One region of the Streptomyces sp. NBC_00285 genome, then DNA from elsewhere that is predicted to be linked to it. Evidence: riboswitches for the same ligand, from Rfam matches in the RefSeq annotation. Region 1 holds a riboswitch; each other region holds the start of a gene.
The links. Region 1 has a riboswitch for S-adenosylmethionine ahead of OHT57_RS13890 (aminotransferase class V-fold PLP-dependent enzyme). Riboswitches for the same ligand answer to the same signal wherever they lie in the genome.
Positions count from the first base shown of each region.

Region 1 (4,192 bases):
GTGCAGCGAGCGGTCCGCGCCACCGACGTACACCCGCGTGCCGTCCGGCGAGATCGCGGCGCAGGGGCCGCGCCGCCCGCCGAGCCCCTGGACCTTGTACTGCCAGCCCGTCGCGGACGTGGGCGCCTTGGACCCCGTACCGGGCGCCCCCGCCCCGCCCTTGACGGAGTCCGACGGGTCCCGCAGCCACAGCCAGCCGCCCACGCCGCCGGCCGTCACGACCCCGGCACCGCCCGCCACGGCCCGCAGCAGCCGGCGCCGGGACGGCGGGGCGGGCGTCGGCGAGACGTGGGTGACCGGAGGGACGTGCGCGACGGTCGCGGGCGCCACGTACTCGACCCGGCTCTCCCGTTCTCCCGAGTCGTGCGCGGGAACCCAGCGCGCACCGCCCTGAGCGGCCTCGGGTTCCTTCACGGCACCGGGGGCGTACCACCCCGCCCGCAGTTGCTCGCGCAGCGAGCCCGGGGTGTGCCCCGCGGCCGCGACCAGCTCCGCGGTCGTCGGCCGCGCGCCGGGGTCGTCCCGCAGACACGCCTCCACCAGCGGCAGCTGTTCCTCCGGTACGGCGGACAGATCGACGTCCCCGGTCAGGATCCGCAGCAGAACGACCGAATCCTGCCCCTCGCCGAACGGTTCCTTCCCGCCGGACGCGTACGCGAGGACCGCGCCCAGGGAGAAGACGTCACTGGCCGGCACCACCTGGGCGCCGTTGCGGATCTGCTCGGGCGAGAGATAGCCGACCGACCCGACGACCACGCCGGTCCGGGTGAGCGCGGTCCCTTCCAGCGCCCGCACGATCCCGAAGTCGATGACCCGGGGCCCGTCCGGCGAGAGCAGGATGTTGGAGGGTTTGAGGTCCCGGTGCACCAGTCCCTTGCCGTGGATCGCGGCGAGGGCCTCGGCGAGCGCGGCGGCCAGCAGCCGTACCGCGTCCGCGGGCAGCGGCCCCCGGTCGAGCACCGCGTCGCGCAGGTTGGGCCCGGCCACGAACTCGGTCGCCATCCACGGTCGCGCGGCCTCGGTGTCCGCGTCCACGACCCGCGCGGTGTACGTGCCCGCCCCGCCGACGGTCTGCGCGGCCCGCACCTCGTGCCGGAACCGGGCGCGGAAGGTGCGGTCCTCGGCGTGCTCGGCCCGTACGACCTTCACGGCCAGCCGCAGCCCGCCCCGCGCCTCGGCGAGATACACCTCGCCCATGCCGCCGGACCCGAGTCTGCCCAGGACCCCGTAGGGCCCGATGGTCCGCGGGTCCGTCTCGCGCAGCTCCTGCACCCCGTGCTCCCCCTGCATTTCGTACGGCTGCCGAGGGGGAGCGTATACGCGCGCCCGCCGTCCGTACGTCAGACGGCGGGGACGCAGCGGCCGTCCTCGGTGCGGTACGTCCACTTCGCACCGTCCGCGACCAGTTCCTTCACAGCCTGCACGAACCGCTCGACGTGCTCGTCCGGCGTGCCCGCGCCGAAGCTCACCCGGATCGCGTTGAGGGACTTCTCGCCGGGCGCGGCCTCGGGGGCCCCGCACTCGCCCTGGGCCTGCGGGTCGCTGCCCAGGAGGGTGCGCAGGAGGGGGTGGGCGCAGAAGAGGCCGTCGCGGACGCCGATGCCGTACTCGGCGGACAGGGCGGCGGCGAAGTGGGAGCTGTTCCAGCCCTCGACGACGAAGGAGATCACGCCGACGCGGGGGGCGTCGTCGCCGAAGAGGGACAGGACACGGACCTCGGGGACCTCTGCCAGTCCTTCACGAACCCTGGAGATCAGGTACTGCTCGCGGGCCACCAGGCTGTCGAAGCCGGCTTCCGTGAGCGCCTTGCAGGCCGACGCGATGGAGTAGGCGCCGATGACGTTGGGGGAACCGGCCTCGTGGCGGGCGGCCGTGTCGTGCCACTCGACGTCCACTCCCCCGTCCTCGCGCCGGGTGACCTTGCGGCTGGCGCCGCCGCCGGCGAGGTAGGGATCGGCGGCCCGCAGCCAGTCGGCCCGGCCCGCGAGGACGCCGGAGCCGAAGGGGGCGTACAGCTTGTGGCCGGAGAACGCGATCCAGTCGACGTCGAGGTCCTGCACGGAGACCGGGTGGTGCGGGGCCAGCTGGGCGGCGTCGAGGACGATCCGGGCGCCGTGCGCGTGGGCGGCGGCGGCCAGCTCGCGGACCGGCCACAGCTCGCCGGTGACGTTGGAGGCGCCGGTGACGCAGACCAGGGCCGGGCCCTGGGGGTCACGGACGGCGAGGGCCCTCTCCAGGGTCTCGACGGCCTGTCGCGGGGTGCGCGGGGCGTCGAGGTAGCTGACCCGGGCGTCCTGCCAGGGCAGCAGGCTCGCGTGGTGCTCGGTCTCGAAGACGAAGACCTGGCAGTCGGCGGGGAGAGCGGCGGCGAGGAGGTTGAGCGAGTCGGTGGTGGACCGGGTGAAGACCAGCTGGTCGTCGTCACGGCAGTCGAGGAACTCGGCGACGGTCCTGCGGGCGTTCTCGAAGAGGTCGGTCGACAGCTGGGAGAGGTAGCCGGCACCGCGGTGCACGCTGCCGTAGTAGGGCGCGTACGCCGCCACGTCGTCCCAGACCCGCTGGAGGGCCGGTGCGCTGGCCGCGTAGTCCAGCGCCGCGTAGGTGACCTCGCCGCCGGTGACGAGCGGCACGGTGACATCCCTGCCCAGAACGGGCAACTGGGCACAAATGGTCTGGACGGGGGCAGCGGTGGAGACAGACATGGGGAACTCCCGTGAAAGAGAAAGGTGAGATGGGTGCGCGGAGGCGGGGCTCGGCGGCCCTATCGCATTCGATTGCTCACGGAAGACTCCCTCGAACGACCAGGACCCCTGGTGTCGAGAGGGGCCCGCGCTTGCCGTAGACCTCACTGCCTACGGCCTGGTCTTCACCCGGGGCACCCCGCCACGGACGGAGGGTTGCCGGACAGTCGGCCGGGGCCTCATGACTGTCACTCATGACCTGGTACAGAAACGTACGGGAAGTGATCGCGGTCCCGCAACCGGTGTCCGAACTACGGGACCGCGATGCCCTGCTATGCGTTGCTCGCGGCCACCCAGCGCTCCAGCGTCCGCTTCGCCGCGCCCGAGTCGATCGACTCCGCGGCCCTGTCCATCCCGGCCCGCAACTGCTCGGCGAGCGTCCCGGGGCCGGGGTCCAGGGCCACCAGCCCGGCCGCCGCGTTCAGCAGTACGGCGTCCCGTACGGGCCCCGTCTCGCCGTCCAGCAGGCGCAGCGCCACGTCGGCGTTGTAGGAGGGGTCCGCACCCCGCAGCGCCTCCACCGGGACCAGCTCGATGCCGACGTCCCTGGGGTCGAAGCTCTCCTCGGTGACCTTGCCGTCGCGGACGATCCACACCCGGGACGTGGACGTCGTGGTCAGCTCGTCGAACCCGTCGTCGCCGCGGAAGACGAGGGAGGAGTTGCCCCGCTCGGCCAGGACCCCGGCGATGAGCGGCGCCAGACGGGGGTCGGCGACTCCCACGGCCTGAGCCTTCACCCTCGCCGGGTTGGTCAGCGGGCCGAGTGCGTTGAAGGTGGTCCGGATCCCCAACTGCCCTCGCGCGGCGGCCACATGACGCAGTGCCGGATGGAACTTGACCGCGAAGCAGAAGGTGATCCCGGCCTCCTCGGCCACCTCGGCCACCCGCTTCGGCGTCAGCTCCAGATTGACGCCGAGCTTCTCCAGGACGTCCGAGGCGCCGGACGCGGAGGATGCGGCCCGGTTGCCGTGCTTGACGACCTTCGCGCCCGTGCCGGCGATGACGATCGACGACATCGTGGAGATGTTCACCGTCTTCGCGCCGTCGCCGCCCGTGCCGACGATGTCGACGGTCCGTCCCGGCACCTCGATCACGTTCGCGTGCTCGTACATCGTGCGGACGAGCCCGGTGATCTCCTCGACGGTCTCGCCCTTGGCCCGCAGCGCCACCGCGAAACCGGCGATCTGCGCGTCCGTCGCCTCACCGCGCATGATCAGGTCCATCGCCCAGGCGGTGTCGTCGGCGGACAGGTCACGGCCGTCCAGCAGGCCGTTGAGCAGGGCGGGCCAGGAACGGCCCGCCGCGGTGTCGCCTCCAGCGGGGGTCACAGCGCTCATGGGGCCGCTCCAGATGTCGTAGAGAAGTCTGCCCCCACCCTATCCAGCCCGGTGCACGGCGAAGGGCCCCGTCCGGTGTTCGGACGGGGCCCTTCTACCGCGCGTGGCGAGCGC
Region 1 is NZ_CP108055.1:3,009,040-3,013,231, forward strand. Features, by position in the region: gene OHT57_RS13885 (serine/threonine-protein kinase) at 1-1,272, opposite strand, end outside; gene OHT57_RS13890 (aminotransferase class V-fold PLP-dependent enzyme) at 1,341-2,702, opposite strand; SAM riboswitch class IV at 2,825-2,941, opposite strand; gene trpD (anthranilate phosphoribosyltransferase) at 3,014-4,078, opposite strand.

Region 2 (4,192 bases), 6.1 Mb from region 1:
ACCTCGGCGACCTTGAGGGCGGTCTCCTTGGCGGCGCCGTTGGACAGTCGGCCCACGGTGACCGTGCCGGCGCTGTCGGTCGTCCGGGTGGCGGCGTCGCTGTCACCACCGCAGGCGGCGAGCCCGGTGGCGAGGGTGGCGACGGCGGTCGCCGCGGTGATGCCGCGTATCAGGCTGCGCCGGGAGGGGTGGATGGGCATGGCTGTCCTTAGGAGTTGAGATAAAAGGGGCAATGGGGACGAACAGGGTTCAGAGAACCTTGCTCAGGAAGTCCCGGGTCCGCTCGTGCTGCGGCTTGTCGAGGACCTCGGAGGGCGGGCCCTGCTCGACGATGCGGCCGCCGTCGATGAAGACGACCCGGTCGGCGATCTCGCGGGCGAAGCCGATCTCGTGGGTGACGATGACGAGAGTGGTGCCGCTGGTCGCCAGGTCCTTGATGACCGCGAGGACTTCACCGACGAGTTCGGGATCGAGGGCGGAGGTCGGCTCGTCGAAGAGGATCACACCGGGGCGCAGGGCGAGGGCCCGGGCGATGGCCACGCGCTGCTGCTGGCCACCCGACAACTGGCGTGGGTAGGCAGTGGCCTTGTCGGCGAGGCCGACCCTGTCGAGGAGTTCACGGGCCAGCTCCTGGGCCGCCGCCCTGGCGAGCTTCCCCGTCGCGACCGGGGCGGCTGCCACGTTGTCGAGCACGGTCAGGTGCGGAAAGAGGTTGAAGTTCTGGAAGACGAACCCGATGCGGCTGCGCTGGGCCAGGATCGCCCGCTCGCTGAGCTCCTTCAGACGGTCGCCCTGCCGACGGACGCCGATCAGCTCGTCGTTGACGCTGACATGGCCGATCTCCGGCTTCTCCAGGTGGTTGATGACCCGCAGCAGGGTGGACTTCCCGGAGCCGGACGGGCCCAGGATCACGGTGACCTCGCCGGGGCGCACGGTGAGGTCGACGCCGTCCAGGACGCGGTGGGTGCCGTACCACTTGTGCACGCCGTGCACTTCGAGCGCGACGGGCGTGATGTCGGTGACGGTCATACGGCGGTCTCCCTGCGGATGCGGGCTCCGAGACCGGTGAGGCCGGCCCGCAGTTTCTGGAGCGGGGTCGGCGGCAGGGAGCGTGTGGCGCCCCGGGCGTAGTACCGCTCGACGTAGAACTGGACGACGGAGACGGCACTGGTCAGGATCAGGTACCAGACCGTGGCGACCAGCAGCAGCGGCACGATGTCGCCGGGGTAGGTGGAGCCCATGGACTGCACGGTGCCGAACAGGTCGAGCAGGGAGACGTAGAAGACCAGTGAGGTGCTCTTGATGAGGCCGATGAGCTGGTTGACGTAGTTCGGGGTGATGGAGCGCAGCGCCTGCGGGAAAGCGATCCTGCGGAACTGGTAGCCCCTGGGCAGGCCGAGCGCGGAGGCCGCCTCGTGCTGGCCCTGGTCGACGGAGAGGATGCCGCCGCGGACGACTTCCGCCGCGTAGGCCGCCTCGTTGAGGCTGAGGCCGATGACGGCGATGACCATGTCGGTGGCCAGCCGGGACTCGTCGAAGGAGAAGAAGGCCGGCCCGAAGGGGACGCCGACGCTCAACGTCCTGTACAGGGCCGAGAAGTTGTACAGGAACAGCAGGAGCACGATCAGGGGGATCGAGCGCAGCGCCCAGATGTAGGTCCAGCTCACCGCGCGCAGCACCGGGCTCTTCGAGAGCCTGGCCAGAGCGAGCAGGATTCCGCCCAGGAGTCCCAACACCGCGCTGTAGGCGGTGACTTCGAGGGTGATGAGGAGCCCGTCGAGGACGGCCGGCCGCAGGAACCAGTAGCCGAACCGGTCCCACTGGTAGAAGGGGTTGGTCGCCAGGCCGTGGACGAACTGGGCCGCCAGGACCAGGACGACGGCGGTGGCGATCCAGCGTCCCGGCCGCCGGAGCGGCAGAACCCGCTGTGCGGCGAGGGGTCTTGACGGGGTGTCGGTCTGCGGCGGCGCCTCGGTGACGGAGACGGCGGCGCCCGGGGGTTCACTCATGCGGGGGCTCCGGCGGAGTCGGTGTTCCCCGGGGACACGGCGGGCTCGGCGTACTACGGCGGTAGGACGCGAACGCACGGGCACCGGGGCTGGGCGGGTGACGGCACACCGCGAGCGCGGTGTTCGTCAGGAACGCGGGGGCTGGAGAGGAGAAACGTCAGCCCTGACAGCGGGCACGGCCCGGTGCGGTACACAGTGCGCTGCTGACTCGGAGGAGATCGACGCTCCGGTCGGCCACGAGCACATCGCTGTACGGCTGTACGCAGCTCTGGGCGCGGCGCATGGCCGTCCTGGAGGCTGCGTACATGTCCGTCACCGTGCTCTTCCGGCCCCGTGGGCCCTCGCGCTTACCGAAACGTGATCCGGTCCGGTCGTCACCTGGGGCACCCCACCGCGGAGCGAGGGTTGCCGGTCAGCAAGCCAGGGCTTGTCGCTGACACTCATGACCGTTCTGAGCCGTAGTTAAGACAAATGCCCGAACGAATGTCAATCACGGTCCGACAGTTGAAACGGGTCCAGCGGTCGAAACGGTCAGGACGAGCGGCCGGTGTGCGACGCCCAGTCCAGGATCTGCACGGCGGCTCCGGCGGCCTCCAGGCCCCGGCAGTGGGCGTGGTGCCGGCGGGCGATGCCGTCGAGGTCGAGGTGGGTGCCGAAGGCCGGGTGCGCGGCCAGGCGGCGGGCGTAGGCCCACAGGGTGGGGTGGTCGGCGATGCGCTGCACCGCGGCGGCGTCCAGGTGGTCGCGGTGCACTGTGTCGAGTTGGACCAGCGCGACCCACAACTCCACGTCGGAAGCGGTGAGGTGATCCCGGATCAGGTACTCGCGTCCGTCGAGCCATCGCTCCAACGAGCCCAGCGCATCGAGCAGTTGCTCCAGCGCCGCGGCACGCTCGTCCTCGTCGCCGCCCGCCGACCCGGCATGCTGGGCGGACCGCTCGATGCCCGCGCACATCCGCTCGACAGCCTCGGTCTCCGACTCCGCCCCGCACGGGTACAGCGCCGGGCGCCCGCCGCCGAAGTGCCGGGCCAGGTCACGGGTGATGTCGGGGGCGTGGGTGCTGACGATCCGCCCCGACCAGTCGTCGCTGAGCACCGGCGCGAGGGCCGCGCCGGTGTACCGGTGCGCGCTGGCCTCGTAGAGCGGGCGCAGTGTGGAGTGTCCCCCGTCGGGACAGTCGGGGACCGGGTCGAGGAAGGTCACCGGACAGACGTCGTCGAGACCGAGCAGGCTGTGCACGACGGCGATGCGCAGACCGTCGGCACAGGCGGCGGCCAGATGAAGCCGGTAGCGGAGCGGCACGGCGTAGTGCCCACTGCGCGCGTCCTGGCCGATCCGGCCGCGGAACGCGGGGGCCGGGTGGGTGGTGGGGACGTGGGCGAGCGGTGTGACGGTCATGGGTCTCCCCGGAGTGTCGGTGCGCAGACGTACGCGCGGCGGAAGCGTCGTCGGGCGGGAACAGACGGCCGTCCCCGTGCGTGACGGCGAGGGCGTGCCGTTCGGGCACGGAACGGGGTCGGGAGCGGCCGGGCTCAGGCCCGGGGTCCGATCGCACTGCAGACCCGCTGCAGATCGATGTGACGGCGGGACGTCAGAAGAGGGGAGGGCCGAGAGGTACGGCTCACTCGGCCGACGGCCGGCTCAAGGCGCCCCATGTTTCCCTACCTGTTCACTAGGATTCCCACCATGGAGTCTCGATCTGCCGTGGGCCCACGTCAAGAGGGCGTCCACTGGGCGGGCAGGGCGTGCGTCACGAGAGGGCGCCAAGGGCGCGAGCGGCCCGCCCGCCGCCGCTTCCGGGGCCACATGCGGCACGACGGTGCCGTACGCAGTGCCGTTCGGCCGTCACAGACGCGGACCATGTCCCGCACGTCCTGCTCCAACAGCTTGGTGGGGAGCGGCAGGCTGGGTCGGCCGGGCCGGGGTCCGGCTGGTCGGGCGGGACGGCGAGCCGGGCGGCTGGCAGTGCCCGGAGTCGGGTGCGCTGTACGACGAGGAGGACGGCCACCTCGTCGAGCGTGCATGACACCTGTCTCCACCAGGACGCCTCCGTGGTGGCGCTGCCGCCGATGTGACCGACCGGCCACGGCTGTCTGCGCCTTCCGATAGCGTGTCGTGCGTGATCACGGGCGAGATCAAGGGCAGGACCAACAGTCGCGGCAAGCCTGATCCGGACCTGTTCT
Region 2 is NZ_CP108055.1:9,140,088-9,144,279, reverse strand. Features, by position in the region: gene OHT57_RS41830 (transporter substrate-binding domain-containing protein) at 1-200, opposite strand, end outside; gene OHT57_RS41825 (amino acid ABC transporter ATP-binding protein) at 250-1,029, opposite strand; gene OHT57_RS41820 (amino acid ABC transporter permease) at 1,026-2,009, opposite strand; SAM riboswitch class IV at 2,348-2,457, opposite strand; gene OHT57_RS41815 (glutathione S-transferase C-terminal domain-containing protein) at 2,541-3,407, opposite strand; gene OHT57_RS41810 (putative leader peptide) at 3,542-3,664, opposite strand; partial or broken gene OHT57_RS41800 (N-acetyltransferase) at 3,913-4,035, shown strand.
Region 2: linked by a shared signal. The riboswitch ahead of OHT57_RS41820 (amino acid ABC transporter permease) and the one ahead of OHT57_RS13890 (aminotransferase class V-fold PLP-dependent enzyme) in region 1 are both predicted to bind S-adenosylmethionine.

Region 3 (4,192 bases), 1.3 Mb from region 1:
TCGACGTACTGCACCAGCACCGGCTTGTCGAAGCCGTACTCGTGCCGCAGTGCGGCGAGCCGGGCGGGATCGACCTCTCCCGAGTCCATCCCGGCCCCGGCCATCGCGGAGACCGGGTCGCCGGGCAGAAATTCCAGCACCAGGAACGACACCGTGTACGCCGCCCACAGCACGCCGACCGCCTGCGCCAGCCGTTTGATCACATAGCGGCGCATGCGCTAGCCGATCCAGGTGTCGTGCAGTTGGATCCGGCTGCCCGAGTCGAAGTCGAGGTCGTGCACCTTCTTCGTCACTGCCAGCTGGGTCTGGAGCTCCACCACCGGAACGTTGTACGCGTTCTGCACGATCAACTTCTGGGCCTCGCCGACCAGTTCGCTGCGCTTGTCGGCGTTCGTGGTCGCGGCCTGTCCGGACAGGTCTGTGTCCAGTGAACTCGCGGGCAGGCGGTAGAAGTTGGCCAGCTGCGTCGAGAAGGAGCTGCGCAGGATGTCCGGGTCGGAGCGCGTCACGTTGCTCCACACCAGGTCGAAGTCGCCCCCTTGGAGGGTGGTGGCGAACTGGGAGACCTGGCCCTGCTTGAGCACCACGTCGATCCCGACGGCCTTCAGTTGCTGCTGGACCAGCTCCAGTGCGGGCTGGTTGGTGGCCGCGTTGGGGAACCAGCTGATGGTCAGGCTCAGCTTCTTGCCGCCCTTGGTGCGGACGCCGTCACTGCTCGCCTTCCAACCGGCCGCGTCCAGCAGGGACTTCGCCTTCGCAGCGTTGAAGGCGAGGTCCGAGGAGAGGTCGGTGTAGTCGGGCGTGGTGTGCGCCAGGACGCTGGTCGCGGGCCGCGTGCCGGTCGGGAACACGGTGTCCGCGATCTGCTTGCGGTCGACGGCGGCCAGGATCGCCCGGCGCACCTTGACGTCCTTCAGCAGGGGCCGCGAGTTGTTCACCCCCAGGCCGAACACCACCCCGGGGTTGGCCCGCCGCAGAAGGGTGACCTGGCCGCCCTGCAGCGCCGCCTCGTTGGCCCTGCCGACGCTGCTGATCGCGTCCACCTGCCCGGATTGGAGGCTGCCGGCCCGCACCCCCGCCTCGGGCACGACCTTGAACACCAGCTTGTCCAGGTAGGCCTCGCCCTTCTTCGACCACCGCGAGGAGCCCCAGTCGTAGCCGGTTCGCCTGGCCAGGGTGATCGACTGGTTCTGCACGTACTGCTTCAGGACGAACGGCCCGGAACCGACCACTCCGTCACTGCACTTCTGCTGCGGGGACCTCTGCACGCTCGCCGCCGACTCGATACCCAGCGAGTGGGTCGAAGTCGCCTGGAGGAACTGCGCGTTGGGTTGCTTGAAAGTCACCTTGACGGTGAGCGGATCCACCACGGTGGTGCTCTCGACGCCGCTCAGGTACCCCTGGGCGAGGGTCCCGAGGGCCCCGAGCCTCGGCACCGCGTCGAAGTTGTCCTTGACCACCTGCGCGGTCAGCTCGGAGCCGTCGCTGAAGGTGACACCCGACCGCAGATGGAACGTGAACGTCGTCGCCCTGGAGTCGATGTCCCAGCTCTTGGCCAGCCACGGCACGATCTTGCCGGTCCCGGGATCCTGGTCCGTCAGGGAATCCACGATCTGGCGTACCGAGTAGATGCTTTCGTTGCTGCCGACCTGCTGCGGATCCACGCAGCCGGCGTCGGATCCCACCGCGAACGTCAGGGTGCCGCCGGACTTCGCGGGGCCGCTTGTGCCACCGGAGTCCTCGCCGCCCGACCCGCAGGCGGTCAGGAGAACACTGGTGGTCAGCAGGGCGGCCAGGGGGGCCCATCGGGAGAGTCTGGAATCCGGGAGTGCTGTCACGGAGGGGTTTCTCCTACTCGTGTCACCCCGCACGGAGTGGTCGTGTGAGACACGGTCGTGCAGGGGCGTGCGGCCCCGGCCGGTTCGACGCCGGCAGCGGGGGAGCGCTGTGCAGACAAGGGGGGTCAGGGAGACGACACCGGGAGCGGTGGCAGAGAAGGGGGCGCGAAGGACCGTGGCCGGTGACGGACGTCAGCCGGCGAGATCCGAGCTCGTCAGGCCTGACAGAGGCAGCTGGTCGAGCGCTTCAGATCGATGTGGCGTCGGCGCGAGAGCCGGGAGAACGCCATGGCGTCAGCGAGGGAGAAGGACGGGACATCACACTGCCTCATGCCGGTCCTCCCCGTCTCCGGCCCCGGTCAAGGGGCCACGCGCTTGCGGGAATCGTCGGTGATCCCGCCGGGCTTTCACCTGGAGCACCCCACCGCGCGGGAGGGTTGCCGGTCAGCGAGCCAGGGCTTGACGCTGACACTCAATGCCGGTCGTGATGCTACGGAGCGGTCTTGTCGTACGTCAATGCCGGATTCGCAGGCCCTGTCGGAAACAGACCCATGGCCGTCGACAGCAGCGCCCCCGGCAGCGTTGTTCGCCGCGCTGAGCGTCTGTGACCACCGGACCCCATGGCTGACGGCCACACCGGGCAGCCCGGTCCACGCCTCGCCCTCGATGCCGACGGGTTCGATCCGGCGGCACGATTCGGTGTCCCGACTTAATTCAGAAAGTTGCTTTGTTGACCAGCTCCCGACCGGCACTGATGATGGATTCATGACCGGTCGACAGCGGATTCCCCAGCGCCTGCCCTCAGCGGCATGCCGTTGCCGGGCGACTGCGCCGGTCCGCGTCCTTGCCCGGCGCTTGTGTTGTTGCCCCTGTCCGGGTCCCCGATAAACCAGAGGCTGTTGTACCGGAGCGCGCCCCACCTGGGTGAACACCTCTTTATGCATGCTCGACTTGTCTCTTCGGACCGCCGTTGTGCGTATCTCGTTCGTGTGCCGACTCCACCTCGTGGTGTGCCGATCGCACTCCTTCGCCATTCCATCCGGGAGCGACGTTGACTGTCACCGCGTCTTCGTATTCCGCGGCATCCTCCACCGAGGGCATCGCGCCGCAGCATTTCAAACAGGCGTTTCGCAGGTATCCCGCGGGCGTCGTCGTGGTCACCGCCGACGCCGGCCTGGGGCCGGTGGGATTCACCGCCACCTCGCTCGCCTCCCTGTCACTCGATCCGCCGCTGGTCTCCTTCGCCATCGGGACCACGACCTCCTCCTGGCCCCATGTCGAGCGGGCCGCCACCGCCGTGGTCAACTTCCTCGGTGCCGACCAGCAGGAACTGGCCACGACGTTCGCCACCAGCGGCATCGACCGGTTCGCAGCGCCGACCAGGTGGCGGCGACTCCCGGAGGGCGAGCCGGTCCTGGACGACGTGGCCGGATGGCTGCGCCTGGACATCGAGCAGCTGGTTCCCGCGGGCGATCACAGGATCGTCATCGCCCGCGTGGTGGACTCCTGGCTCGACGAGAGGCGCAGCCCGCTCGTCTTCCTGGACGGCGCCTATCACTCCCTCTGACCGCCGGTCCGGATCGGCGCTCCGAACAGCGTGGCCGAAGTCGACCCGGCGAGCCGCGATTCCCTTTGACTCCGCGGCACCAACCTCTCGGCGCGCGAGGCGGGTTGCACGCCGCCCTCGCTCACCGACCCCACCCTGCACCGACGTCCGTCGAACTGACGGCCAAGGCCACCATGCTTCTGGGTCGTCCGCTCCACCGAGGCGAAGAACTCCGGCGGTCCGTTCATCCGCCAAACTCCTGCGCCGGCGGCCCCCGGCCCCGCAGTGTCGCGACCGACCGTGCCGGATCCTGCGCCGGGCGCTCCGGGCGAGAGCGTCAGGTTCTCGGGTCGCCTTGTGCGAGGGCGGAGCCGTGGTGGACGCGGATGACCGCGATCACCGTGTCGGCGGTGCGGGCCAGGTGGCTGCGGCCGTCGGGCAGTTGAGCCGTGGGACTGATGTAGCTCTGCGGGCCGAAGTGGGTGGCCGGTTCGAGCCGATGCACGGTGATCTTCCCCGCGCGAACGGCCTGGTTCCATTTGCTACCACGCAGGAGCCGCCAGCGCTGCGGGAAGATCCAGGCGCCGATCTGCTCGATCCGGTCGTTCGCGCTGGTGAGTTGATGCAGATGTTCGGCATGGGTGAGGTCATTGGCTCCGTTGTGGAACCCACCGAGTGTGATCAGCAGGAGCGGGCAGCGCAGCTGGGTGTGCAGCTCGTCGACCGCGCCCGTGGCGACCTGGGCGCCGCCGCTGTAACTGAGCAGGACCACCGGCGTACCGCTGTCGGGCAGGTAGCCGGCGAGCCG
Region 3 is NZ_CP108055.1:1,675,745-1,679,936, reverse strand. Features, by position in the region: gene OHT57_RS07670 (ABC transporter permease) at 1-215, opposite strand, end outside; gene OHT57_RS07665 (ABC transporter substrate-binding protein) at 219-1,838, opposite strand; gene OHT57_RS07660 (putative leader peptide) at 2,054-2,128, opposite strand; SAM riboswitch class IV at 2,205-2,318, opposite strand; gene OHT57_RS07655 (flavin reductase family protein) at 2,890-3,405, shown strand; gene OHT57_RS07650 (hypothetical protein) at 3,722-4,192, opposite strand, start outside.
Region 3: linked by a shared signal. The riboswitch ahead of OHT57_RS07660 (putative leader peptide) and the one ahead of OHT57_RS13890 (aminotransferase class V-fold PLP-dependent enzyme) in region 1 are both predicted to bind S-adenosylmethionine.